Linked DNA regions of Telluria mixta. The protein of the gene in region 2 interacts with the protein of the main gene of each other region in a pairwise test. Links are inferred from orthologs where the notes say so. Each region holds a gene or a part of one and is shown on either strand. Other genes may lie near its edges. The genes, in order: glnL, P0M04_RS04760 and P0M04_RS21725.

Region 1 (3,760 bases), 480 kb from region 2 along the record:
GATCGACCGTGTGCACGACGGTGAACAGGCAGTCGCCGTATTCCTCGATCTTGGGACGCTGGTGGCCGCGCGCGGCGTCTTCGACGGCCAGTTCGTGCAGCGCGAACTCTTCCTTCATCTGCGCCATTTCGGCGTCGGTGGCGTCGCGCAGCGCAACCCAGACGAAGCAGCCGGGTTTATCCAGGTAGTCGCTGATGTCTTCGACGGGGATGTCGCACAGCTTCTTGCCTTCCTGGTAGGCGACACAGTTGATCAGCATGTCATCGAAACGTTGTTGCAAAGATGACAGAGCTTACACCATCGTCCCATAGGCCGGCATTACGCCAACGCTCGCGTGGGCACGTGGTGCCCACGCGTTCAACCGGCGTATGCGTTATTCGTCCTTCGCCCCGTCGATGCCCAACTCGGCAATCTTGCGCGTGATGGTATTGCGCCCGATGCCGAGCCGGATCGCCGCGTCGTTCTTGCGGCCATGCGTGTGCTTCAGCGCCGTACGGATCAGCGCGGATTCGAACTGGCGGCCCAGCACGTCCATCACTTCCACCTGCCCGTCCGACAGCATGCGCGCGGCCTGCAGTTCCAGGAGGCCGATCCAGCCGTCGGCGCCATTCGGCAGCACGCCCGCTTCGGCGTGGTGCGCCATGCCGGACGACGGCGGCGCCAGCGTCACCGTGCCGACGCCGGAACTGATGCCGACGGCGATCCCATTGCCGCCGGCCGGCATGGGCTGGGCCTGGGTCAGGTCGCGCGGCAGGTCCTTCACCTCCACGGTCTGGCCCGGCGCCATCACCGTGATCCAGTTGCACAGGTTTTCCAGCTGGCGCACGTTGCCGGGGAGTTCCAGGCCGGTGAGGAAGCGCAGCGCTTCGTCGCTCATGCGCTTGGTCTCGACGCCCAATTGGCGTGCACTCTGCACCAGGAAGTGGCGCACCAGAATGGGGATATCTTCCCTCCGTTCGCGCAGGCTGGGCAGGCGCAGGCGGATCACGTTCAGGCGGTGATACAAGTCTTCGCGGAACAGGCCGTCGCGCACGCGCTGCTCCAGGTTCTGGTGCGTGGCCGCGATCACGCGCACGTTCGCCTTCACGGGCTGGTGCCCGCCCACGCGGTAAAAATGGCCATCGGACAGCACGCGCAGCAAACGCGTCTGCAGGTCGAACGGCATGTCGCCGATTTCGTCCAGGAACAAGGTGCCGTTCTCGGCCTGCTCGAAGCGGCCGCGCCGCATCGCCTGCGCGCCCGTGAAGGCGCCGCGCTCGTGGCCGAACAGTTCGGATTCCAGCAGGTCCTTCGGGATCGCGGCCGTGTTCAGCGCGATGAACGGCTGCTGCGCGCGCGGGCTGTGCTTGTGCAGCGCGCGTGCGACAAGTTCCTTGCCGGTGCCCGATTCGCCCGTGATCAGCACGGTCACGTTCGACTGCGACAGGCGGCCGATCGCGCGGAACACTTCCTGCATCGCGGGCGCCTGGCCCAGGATCTCGGGCGTCTCGCTCGGCGCGATGTCGACGCTGGCCTCGCGCAGGCTCTCCTCGAGCGCGCGGCGGATCAGGGCGACGGCCTTGTCGATGTCGAACGGCTTGGCCAGGTATTCGAAGGCGCCGCCCTGGAACGAGGCGACGGCGGAGTCGAGGTCGGAAAAGGCGGTGATGACGATGACCGGCAGGCCCGGATGGCGTTCCTTGACGGCGGCCAGCAGATCGAGGCCCGATTCGCCGGGCATGCGGATGTCGGACACCAGCACTTGCGGCGTGTCCGTTTCGAATGCTGTCAGCGCTTCGCGGCCGCTGGCAAAACTCCGGGTGGCGAGGTTCTCGCGCGCCAGGGCCTTTTCCAGCACCCAGCGGATCGATGCATCGTCGTCGACAATCCAGATTGGTTTCATGTAGTTCTACTTCCCGCGAAGGTTCAAGGGGGGATTGCCGGAGACGCCCCTCGATTTCACCCGCTTATGGCAGGGGAATCAGGATGCGGAAATCCGTCAATCCAGGCCGGCTTTCGCACTCGATCAGTCCCAGGTGCTGTTGCACGAAAGTCTGCGCCAAGGTCAGCCCGAGACCGCTGCCGCCTTCGCGCCCGGAGACGAGCGGATAGAAGATGCGGTCGCGGATATCGGGGGCGATGCCCGGTCCGTTGTCGATGATATGCAAGTCTAATGCCAGCCCGTAACGGACCTTCGCGAGGGTGACCTGGCGTGCCACGCGGGTGCGCAGGACGATCTCGGCGTCGCCCGCCGCAATGCGTGCGCGCAGGGCCTGGGCGGCGTTGTGGACGATGTTCAGGACGGTCTGGATCAGCTGTTCCTTGTCGCCGCGGAACTCGGGAATCGACGCGTCGTAGTCGCGCCGGATCGCGAGGCCCGACGGGAACTCGGCCAGCACGAGGCTGCGCACGCGCTCGCACACTTCGTGGATGTTGACGTCGCCCACGATGTGCGGACGGCGGTGCGGCGCCAGCAGGCGGTCGACGAGCGTCTGCAGGCGGTCGGCTTCCTTGATGATCACCTGCGTGTATTCGCGCAGCGAGCTCAGGTGCACATCCGGCAGCTCCAGTTCCAGCAACTGGGCCGCGCCGCGGATGCCGCCCAGCGGGTTCTTGATCTCGTGGGCGAGATTGCGGATGAGTTCCTTGTTGGCCAGGCTCTGGTCGAGGAGGCGCTCCTCGCGGTCGAGTTTCAGCTGCTGGACATTCTCGCGCAGCTCGACGACGACCTCGGCCTCGCCGGCCGCGCTGACGATGCTGTGCACGTGCAGCGGCTCGCGTGCCGGGCGGAACAGCGTGAGGTCCTGGCGCAGGTCGGCGTACTTGTGGGCGATCGCCTGTTCGCACAGGGCGCCCAGCTCGTCGCCGTTGGTAAACAGGCCGACGAGCTTCTGGCGCGACAGCGACTTGGCCGACATGTCGAGCAGGTGCTCGGCGGCCGGGTTGGCGTAGCGAACGAGCCCATCGGCATCCGCCACCAGCACGGCGGAGGCGAGCATGTCGAGGCCTGCGAAACGGTCGTGCTGGAGAGGATGGGCCGATGTCCCGTTCATGGTGTCATTTGATGTTGGCGATCTCGCGCTTGAGCGCTTCGACGTTCTTTTCGCTGCGGCCGATGTTGTCGCGCATCTGGGCCACGCGTTCCTGGTATTTCGCGTAATTCTTTTCGTTGCCCTGGCGTTCCGGCTCGCCGTTGTTATAGTCGCGCTTCAGGTCCGCCAGCTTCCGCTCCTCGGCACGCAATTCGTCCTCGAGGATCGCGCGGCGGTCGTCGTCGCGTGCCTTTTGCGTGGCACCGTCCACCCGCGGGAACCCCGCGGGGTTGGGCGCGCTTGCCGCCGGGCGCCCTGCTCCCTGGCGCATCGTCACCGCGGGTGCGGCGCGTGGCGCCGGTGCCGGGGTCGACGCGACATAGCCCGGCAGGTCGAGCACCTTGCAGCCTGGCTTGTTGATGTCGGTAAACTCCACCCGACCATCCTGGGCGACGCATTTATAAATAATGGAATCGGCCCGCGCCTCATGCGCGGCAAGTCCTGCGAGCAACAACAGACGCAGGAGGAAGCAGCTTGTCATTCGCATCAGGTCAGTCTGGATGCATGGTTGGGAAGCTTCCGACTATACCCCATCCAGTAAAAAACGCGAGGCAGCCGGCTGGCTTTCCCCGCGTTTTCGTTACCGTGTGGATACACTCCAGTGCCGTTCGTTTCCATTCCGGCACTGGGTGATGCCAACGAATTACGACGAGTAGTACATGTCGAATTCGGCCGGGTGCGGGGTCATG
Region 2 (3,977 bases):
GGCTTCTTGGCGATATGGTAAGCCGAGATTGGGGTGTTCGAACGTTTTTTAAAGCCCTTTATGCAATTTAGAAATAAAAAAAGCGCCCCGGAGGGCGCTTTCGCATATTGCAATCCTGGCAATCAGGAGTGGTAAGCCTGCTCGCCGTGGCTCGTGATGTCCAGGCCTTCGCGTTCCTCTTCCTCCGGGACGCGCAGGCCGACGACGACGTCGACGATCTTGTAGGCGATGAACGAGACGACGGCCGACCACACGATGGTGGTGCCGACGGCTTCCGCCTGCACGAGGACCTGGTGGCCGATCGAGTACGGGTCGGCGGACATCTTGTTGGCGACGTAGTCGAAGATGCCCTGGCCGCCCAGTTGCGGTGCCGCGAACACGCCGGTCAGCAGCGCGCCCAGGATGCCGCCCACGCCGTGGACGCCGAACACGTCCAGCGAGTCGTCGGCGCCGATCATGCGCTTCAGGCCGTTCACGCCCCACAGGCAGACGATGCCGGCGACGAGGCCGATGACCAGGCCGCCCATCGGACCGACGAAGCCGCAGGCCGGGGTGATGGCGACGAGGCCGGCGACGGCACCCGAGGCACCGCCCAGCATCGACGGCTTGCCCTTGGTGATCCACTCGCCGAAGACCCACGACACGGTGGCGGCGGCGGTGGCCAGCAGGGTGTTGATGAAGGCCAGCGCGGCGATGTCGCCTGCTTCCAGGGCCGAACCGGCGTTGAAACCGAACCAGCCCACCCACAGCAGCGAGGCGCCGATCATGGTCATGGTCAGCGAGTGCGGCGCCATCGATTCACGGCCGTAGCCGACGCGCTTGCCGATCAGGATCGCACCGACGAGGCCGGCGATAGCGGCATTGATGTGCACCACGGTGCCGCCCGCGAAGTCGAGGGCGCCCTTCTGGAACAGCCAGCCGGCCTTGGCGGTCTCGGCGTCGAGGGTGGCGGCGGTGATGGCATCCGGACCGGTCCAGAACCAGACCATGTGGGCGACCGGCAGGTAGCCGAACGTGAACCACAGCACGACGAACAGCAGCACGGCGGAGAAGCGGACGCGCTCGGCGAACGCGCCGACGATCAGGCCGCAGGTGATGGCCGCGAACGTGCCCTGGAACGCCACGTAGACGAACTCGGGGATGACGACGCCCTTGCTGAACGTGGCCGCGGTCGTGAACGCCCCCTTGACCGGATCCCAGATCCCGTTCAGGAACAGGCGGTCGAAGCCGCCGATGAACGCGGTCTTCTCGGTGAACGCCAGCGAGTAGCCGTACACGCACCACAGGACGATGATGACCGCGAAGATCATGAACACCTGCAGCAGCACGGACAGCATGTTCTTCGAACGGACCAGGCCGCCGTAGAACAGGGCCAGGCCCGGGATCGTCATCATGATCACCAGCAGCGTGGCGACCATCATCCAGGCGGTATCGCCCTTCTGCGGAGTCGGTGCGGCAGCCGGCGCTGCGGCAGCCGGTGCTGCGGCAGCTTCCGGTGCGGCGGCGGCAGCGGCTGCCGGGGCGGCCGGTGCAGCGGCGACCGGTGCGCTGGCGGCCGGTGCGGCTGCCGGTGCTGCAGCTTCCGCAGCGGGCTTGGCGGCATCCTGGGCCATGGCCGGGGCGGCTGCGGCCAGCGCCACGGCGACGGATACGCCTGCGATCAGTTTTGTAATGGTGTGGATCATCGGATTCCCCTTACAGCGCTTCGTTGCCGGTCTCGCCGGTACGGATACGGACTACCTGCTCCAGGTTGGAGACGAAAATTTTGCCGTCGCCGATCTTGCCCGTGCGCGCGGCGCTCTGGATGGTGTCGATCACCTGGTCGACGATGGCATCGTCGACCGCTGCCTCGATCTTGGTCTTCGGCAGGAAATCGACGACATATTCCGCACCACGATAGAGCTCGGTATGGCCCTTCTGGCGACCGAAACCCTTCACTTCCGTCACGGTGATACCCTGGACGTTGATCTCGGAGAGGGCTTCACGTACCTCGTCGAGCTTGAAGGGTTTGATGATGGCGGTGATCATTTTCATGTGATTGCCTCTTCAGAAAGTTTTTGAAACAGTGAGCAGGGCCGCGGACTTGCCCAGGTTTTCCGCGGACGGGCTCAGGTACGCGCTGGTGTCGGCCTTGATCCAGGACAGGGCCACGGAGCAGATGCCCAGGTCCTTGGTGACGCCGAGCTTGTAGTCGGTGTACGAGAACGAACCGTTGTGGCGCACGTTCTGGCGGCCGGCGTGCAGGTTCAGCGTGAAGCCGCTGCCGACGTCGACGTTGGCGCCGATGTCCAGGTAGCCGCTGCCCTTGCTGTCGGCGGTGCCGAACAGGTTCGTCAGCGAATGCGAGTACTTGACGTACGCCGGGCCGAAACCGAGCTGGCCGTACAGTTCGAACGTGTTGACGTTCGGATGCAGGCCGTTGCTCGGGTAGAAGTAGTACAGGCCGCCCACGTCATAGGTGATGTCGCTCGTGAGGTTGCCGCGCTTGCCGCCGTACAGATCCCACTCGACGTCGCCGCTGCCGCCCAGGTCCTTGGTCCACTTGATGGTGGACAGCCAGGTGCCCGCGTACAGGCCGGTCGGGTTGTGCGTGTAGTCGGCACCGCCCTGCAGTGCGGGGTCGAGACGGGACTGGGAAATGCCGCGGTAGCGATAATCGCTCGTGACCGCCGCGTTGAAACTCACTTCATTGTCCGGCTTCTGCTCCTCGGCGCCGGCCAGCCCGATATGAAGGCTCCACAGGCTTGCTGCGAGTACTGCGGCGTGGGACCAGTTGCTGTTACGACGCTTCATACGACACTCCCTTTAGTTGAACATATTCTTGGGTTGCGGTTTACAATCCGGGATTGCGACCTCGTTATGGTTAATGGTTGATTAGCAGGATGCGTGCCACCCCATTCCGGGCGGGTTCCCGCTTGTTTTTCGCCCCTTCCGCCCCCAGTTTTTAAATTTCAAAAAACAAACGGGACCAGGGCGCGTGCGCCGTCGCGGTGCACGCACCAAATCAGGTATGTACGCACCGTCTTGGTGCGGCACGCCGACTCAAGGACTAGTGTGAAATGAACAATTTTTTCAATGATTTGCAGGGCAAGATCAACGAGGCGTTCGAAAACTCGCCCGCCAAGGACATCGAGCGCAACGTGAAGGCGATGATGACCCAAGGCTTTTCGAAGCTGGACCTCGTGACGCGCGAAGAATTCGACATCCAGGCGCAAGTGCTGGCCAAGACGCGCGCCAAGCTGGAGGCACTGGAACTGCGCGTGGCGGAACTGGAAGCGAAGCTGGCCGCCACCGACGCCAAGGCTTGACGCTTACGGGCGGCCGCGCACCCTCATCCGCACCTTCGCCCGCGCCATCATCCGCCACAGCGCGAACACGGCCGCCCCACCCAGGCTGACCGCGAACACGATCGCCACCATCCAGCCCATCGGATTGGCCGACCCGAGACTGTCCGCAGCAAAGACCAGCGCAGACGCCAGCGCCACCTGCGCGATCCACACGGCCCGCAGCGGCCGGAACGCCTCGAGATCCCCACGCTTCCACAGGCGCAGCGCGACCCACGTCACGGGTCCGCACAACAGGCAGAACAGGACCGCGAGGGCAAGCAGGGTCAGTATCAGTCGGGGCATGCGTGGATAGGAGAAGGCGGAGCCCGCTACATTACCAGACCCGACGCGAAAAAAGTTCGGTACGTACGACTGTCCCCTCTCAACAGGCGTCGGCTCCGCTTGCCTAAGATGAGGCCTCGCCCACCGTCGAAGGAGCCCGATGAGCCTCGCCGTCCTCAGAAGCCGCGCCCTGGCCGGCATGGAAGCCCCTGCCGTCAGCGTCGAAGTCCACCTGGCCAATGGATTACCGGCCATGAATATCGTGGGGTTGGCGGACGCCGAGGTGCGCGAATCGAAAGACCGCGTGCGCGCCGCGCTGCAGAACTCGGGCTTCGAGGTGCCGAGCCGGCGCATCACGATCAACCTCGC
Region 3 (4,176 bases), 3.8 Mb from region 2 along the record:
CAGCAGCGGTTTGCCGTCCATCCACAGGCCGTGGTTCAGCTTCTTGAGGTCGGCGTCCGGCAGGCGTCCCGGCTTCGTGTACTGCACGCGTACGAGGTATTCCTTTTCGATGGACGTGTCTTCGCCGATCAATTGCTTCGCGATGCGGCCGTCCTGCGTCAGCACGAGGAGGCCGACGGAATCGATGTCCAGCCGTCCGGCCGGCACGAGGGATTTCAGCTGCGTCGGGTGGAACAGCTCGGGCGATGGATCGTCCGCCCAGCGGTTTTCCGGTTTCACGAGCACGACGGCCGGCTTGTAGCCGTCTTCCGCCTGGCCGCTGACGAAGCCGACCGGCTTGTTCAGCAGCACGGTCACGCGCTTGGCCTGCTGGGCGGCTGCCTGGCGTTCGACGGTGATCTTTTGGTGCGGCAAGACTTTGCTGCCCAGCTCGGACACCACCTGGCCGTCGACGCGGACCCATCCTTTCGCGATCCACTCATCGGCCTCGCGGCGGGAAGAGAGGCCAAGTTCGGACATGCGTTTGGAAAGGCGTACGGGTTCGGTCATGGTCGTTCAAAAAATTACGGAAACAAATACCGTCGTTCCCGCGAAAGCGGGAACCCATGCTGAAGTGCCGAAGCCACTCTGTTGAGAGACCGCAGCAGTTTTGAATTATCGAATTCTGCGGCTCAGTATGGATTCCCGCCTGCGCGGGAATGACGCATTAACTTAGATCTTCACGGCGTCGAGCAACTCGGTCTCCAGCTGCACCTGCACGCGCTGGTTGTTCAGCGCCTGTCCGTCGATGAGGAACACGTCCTCGACGCGCTCGCCGAGCGTCATGATCTTGGCGGTGTGCAGATTGATCCGGTAGCGCGCCAGCACGCTCGCGATCGAGTACAGCAGGCCGTTGCGGTCGTTGGCGCCGATCGCCAGCACCCAGAACTGGCCCCGCTCGTCCGGGCGCATGTCCACGGTCGGCGTGATGGGGAAGTTGCGCGACATGCGCGACAGCCGGCCCCGCAGCGGCGGCGACAGGGGTTCCTGGTGCACGAGCACCTCGCACAGCTCGTGCTCGATCAGGTTGATGATGTCGCGGTAGCTGTTGGCGAAATGTTCGTCCGTGATGAGGAACGTGTCGAGTGCGTAGCCATCCTTCGTCGTGTGGATCTTGGCGTCGAGGATGGAGAAATTCTTGCGGTCGAAATAGCTGCAGATGCGCGCGAACAGGTCGGGCTGGTCCTTCACGTACACCGTCACCTGCAGGCCTTCGCCGATCGGTGCCAGGCGCGATTTCACGACGGGCTTGTCGCGCCCCAGCTTGTCGACCAGGCAGCGGGTCTGCCAGGCGATGTCGGAGGCGTCGTGGCGCAGGAAATAGGCCATGTCGAGCTGCTTCCACAGCGCCTCGTGCGCGTCCGACGGCAGGCCGAACAGGCGCAGCGTGGCCAAGGCTTCCTGCTGGCGCGCGCGCAGTTCGCGGTCGGCCGACGGCGGCTCGCCGCCCAGCACGCGCAGGGTCATCTTGTACAGGTCTTCCAGCAGCTTCGCCTTCCACGCATTCCACACCTTGGGGCTCGTGCCGCGGATGTCGGCCACCGTCAGCAGGTACAGCGCGGTCAGGTGGCGCTCGTCGCGTACGAGCCGGGCGAAGGACTGGATCACGTCCGGGTCGGACAGGTCCTGCTTCTGGGCGACGACGGACATCGTCAGGTGGTGCTCGACGAGGAACACGACCAGTTCCGTGTCTTCCTCGGACAAGGCGTGGTCGCGGCAGAATTCGCGCGCATCGACCTTGCCCAGTTCCGAGTGGTCGCCGCCGCGGCCCTTGGCGATGTCGTGGAAGAGGGCGGCCACGTACAGCAGCCAGCGGTCGCGGAAATTGGCGATCAGCTGGCTGCAGAACGGGTATTCGTGCGCGTGCTCCGTCATCGTGAAGCGGCGCATGTTCCGCACGACCATCATGATGTGCTGGTCGACCGTGTACACGTGAAACAGGTCGTGCTGCATCTGGCCGATGATGCGGCGGAAGTTCGGCAGGTAGCGGCCGAGGATGCCCATGTCGTTCATGCGGCGCAGCGCGTGCACGAGACCCACCGGCGCCTGCAGCACGCGCAGGAACAGGGCGCGGTGCTGCGGGTTGGCGCGGAATGCGTCGTCGATCAGCGTGCGCGCATGCCACAGGGCGCGCATCGTGCGCGCGGTCATGCCCTTGATGTCGGGGCGTTCCGTCATCAGCACGAAGATTTCCAGCACGGCGGCAGGCGTGGACTCGAACGTGTCGTCCGCGGCGATGTCGATGAAGCCGCCCACTTCGTTGAAGCGCGGGTTGATCGGCACCGGCTGCGACGGCGTGGGGAACAGGTAGGCCTCGATGTTCTGCAGCAGGATCGTGTTCAGCTGGGTCACGGTCTTCGCGGCCCAGTAATATCTCTGCATCAGGTATTCGCTGGCGCGGCGCGCGTCGAGTCCCTCGCCCGTGGACGTGAGGCCGAACGTTTCCGCAATGGCCGTCTGCACGTCGAACACGAGACGGTCTTCTCTCCGGTTCGTCTGTAGGTGCAGGCGGATGCGGATGTCCTTGAAGGCGCGCTCCTTTTCCATCAGCTGGCGCGCTTCCTCGCGCGTGATCAGGCCGCGGATCGCGAGCTGGCTCCAGGAATTCGCGAGACCGGCCGCCTTGGCCACCCACAGGATCACCTGCAGGTCGCGCAGCGCGCCCGGGCTTTCCTTGACGTTCGGCTCCAGCGAGAACGGCGTGAATTCGTACTTGGCGTGACGCAGGCGCATCTCGGCCGTCTTGGCCTGGAAGAAGGCCTGCGCGTCCATCGCCTCGTCGTAGCGGCGCAGCAATTCGTTGAAGATGGCTTCATTGCCCGTCACGAGGCGGGCTTCCAGCAGGCTCGTCTGCACGGTGATGTCGGCGGCCGACTCCGTCATGCATTCGTCCACCGTACGGATGCTGTGACCGATTTCCAGGCCCAGGTCCCACAGCAGCTGCACGAAGTTTTCCAGCTTCGCCTGCGCGATCGCGTCGGGCGGGTTGCCCAGCAGGATCAGCAGGTCGACGTCGGAATTCGGGAACAGCTCGCCGCGGCCGTAGCCGCCCACGCCCACCAGCGCGGCATCCGGCGGCAGGCCGGCCGCATGCCACGCATCCGCCAGCACGCCGTCGACGCTGTGGCGCAGGCCGCGCAACAGTTTTTCCGGCTTGCCGTTCTCGCGGAACTCGGCGATGACGAGCTGGCGCTCGGCTTTCAGGCGTTGCTTCAGCTGCAGCGGCTGCAGCGGTTGCGCGGTCGAGGACGTGGTGGCGGTGGACGTGGACATGGGAGCGGGTCAGGCGGCGACGGTGTCTTTCGGCTGGATGATGGCGGGCGGCGGCGGGGTGCCGGCCGACGTCGTCAGTACTTCGTAACCCGTCTCCGTCACGAGGATCATGTGTTCCCACTGGGCGGACAGGCTGCGGTCCTTCGTCTTGATGGTCCAGCCGTCCGGCATTTCGCGGATCTCGCGGCGGCCCGCGTTGATCATCGGCTCGATCGTGAAGATCATGCCGGCTTTCAACTCTTCGCCCGTGCCCGGACGGCCGTAGTGCAGCACCTGCGGCTCTTCGTGGAAGACCTTGCCGATGCCATGGCCGCAGAATTCGCGCACGACGGAATAGCCGGCGTTTTCCGCGTGCTGCTGGATCACGTGGCCGATGTCGCCCAGGTGCGCGCCCGGTTTCACCTTGCTGATGCCGAGCCACATGCATTCGTAGGTGATCTCCGTCAGGCGGCGCGCCAGCTTCGACGGTTCGCCGATGAAGAACATGCGGCTGTTGTCGCCGTGATAACCATCCTTCGTGATGACGGTGACGTCGATGTTCACCACGTCGCCATTCTTGAGGACCTTGTCGCCCGGAATCCCGTGGCAGATCACGTCGTTGACGGAGGTGCAGACGGCTTTCGGGAACGGCGGGTAGCCCGGCGGCGCATAGTTCAGCGGGGCCGGGACGGTGCCTTGCACATTCACCATGTATTCATGGCACAGGCGGTCCAGTTCGCCGGTGGTCACGCCCGGTTTGACGAAGGGCGTGATGTAGTCGAGCACCTCGGCGCCGAGGCGGCCGGCGATGCGCATGCCCTCGATGTCTTCCGGGGTCTTGATGGAAATTGCCATATTGATCCGTTCTGCGATAAGTTCTGTGCC

The links.
Region 1: the proteins of P0M04_RS04760 (region 2) and glnL interact in binary tests that used the Escherichia coli proteins (3 or more experiments, as listed by UniProt). The link is inferred for Telluria mixta from one-to-one orthologs.
Region 3: the proteins of P0M04_RS04760 (region 2) and P0M04_RS21725 interact in binary tests that used the Escherichia coli proteins (3 or more experiments, as listed by UniProt). The link is inferred for Telluria mixta from one-to-one orthologs.

What each region holds. Positions count from the first base shown.
Region 1 is NZ_CP119520.1:582,454-586,213, forward strand. The notes cover bases 990-3,760. They hold glnL (nitrogen regulation protein NR(II)), read right to left. Parts: upstream 3,033-3,760; coding sequence 1,947-3,032; downstream 990-1,946. Other genes in these bases: ntrC (nitrogen regulation protein NR(I)), read right to left, coding at 990-1,882; P0M04_RS02540 (DUF4124 domain-containing protein), read right to left, coding at 3,037-3,447; glnA (type I glutamate--ammonia ligase), read right to left, coding at 3,715-3,760. In the rest of the region: magnesium/cobalt transporter CorA, read right to left, coding at 1-259; more of ntrC, read right to left, coding at 374-989.
Region 2 is NZ_CP119520.1:1,066,819-1,070,795, forward strand. Bases 366-3,353 are described here. They hold P0M04_RS04760 (P-II family nitrogen regulator), read right to left. Parts: upstream 2,035-3,353; coding sequence 1,696-2,034; downstream 366-1,695. Other genes in these bases: P0M04_RS04755 (ammonium transporter), read right to left, coding at 366-1,685; P0M04_RS04765 (TorF family putative porin), read right to left, coding at 2,047-2,793; P0M04_RS04770 (accessory factor UbiK family protein), read left to right, coding at 3,060-3,308; P0M04_RS04775 (hypothetical protein), read right to left, coding at 3,312-3,353. Outside these bases: more of P0M04_RS04755, read right to left, coding at 123-365; more of P0M04_RS04775, read right to left, coding at 3,354-3,629; P0M04_RS04780 (YifB family Mg chelatase-like AAA ATPase), read left to right, coding at 3,769-3,977. UniProt on the Escherichia coli protein: Involved in the regulation of nitrogen metabolism. Regulates the activity of its targets by protein-protein interaction in response to the nitrogen status of the cell.
Region 3 is NZ_CP119520.1:4,875,399-4,879,574, forward strand. Bases 512-3,698 are described here. They hold P0M04_RS21725 ([protein-PII] uridylyltransferase), read right to left. Parts: upstream 3,313-3,698; coding sequence 712-3,312; downstream 512-711. Other genes in these bases: P0M04_RS21720 (pseudouridine synthase), read right to left, coding at 512-549; map (type I methionyl aminopeptidase), read right to left, coding at 3,322-3,698. Outside these bases: more of P0M04_RS21720, read right to left, coding at 1-511; more of map, read right to left, coding at 3,699-4,146.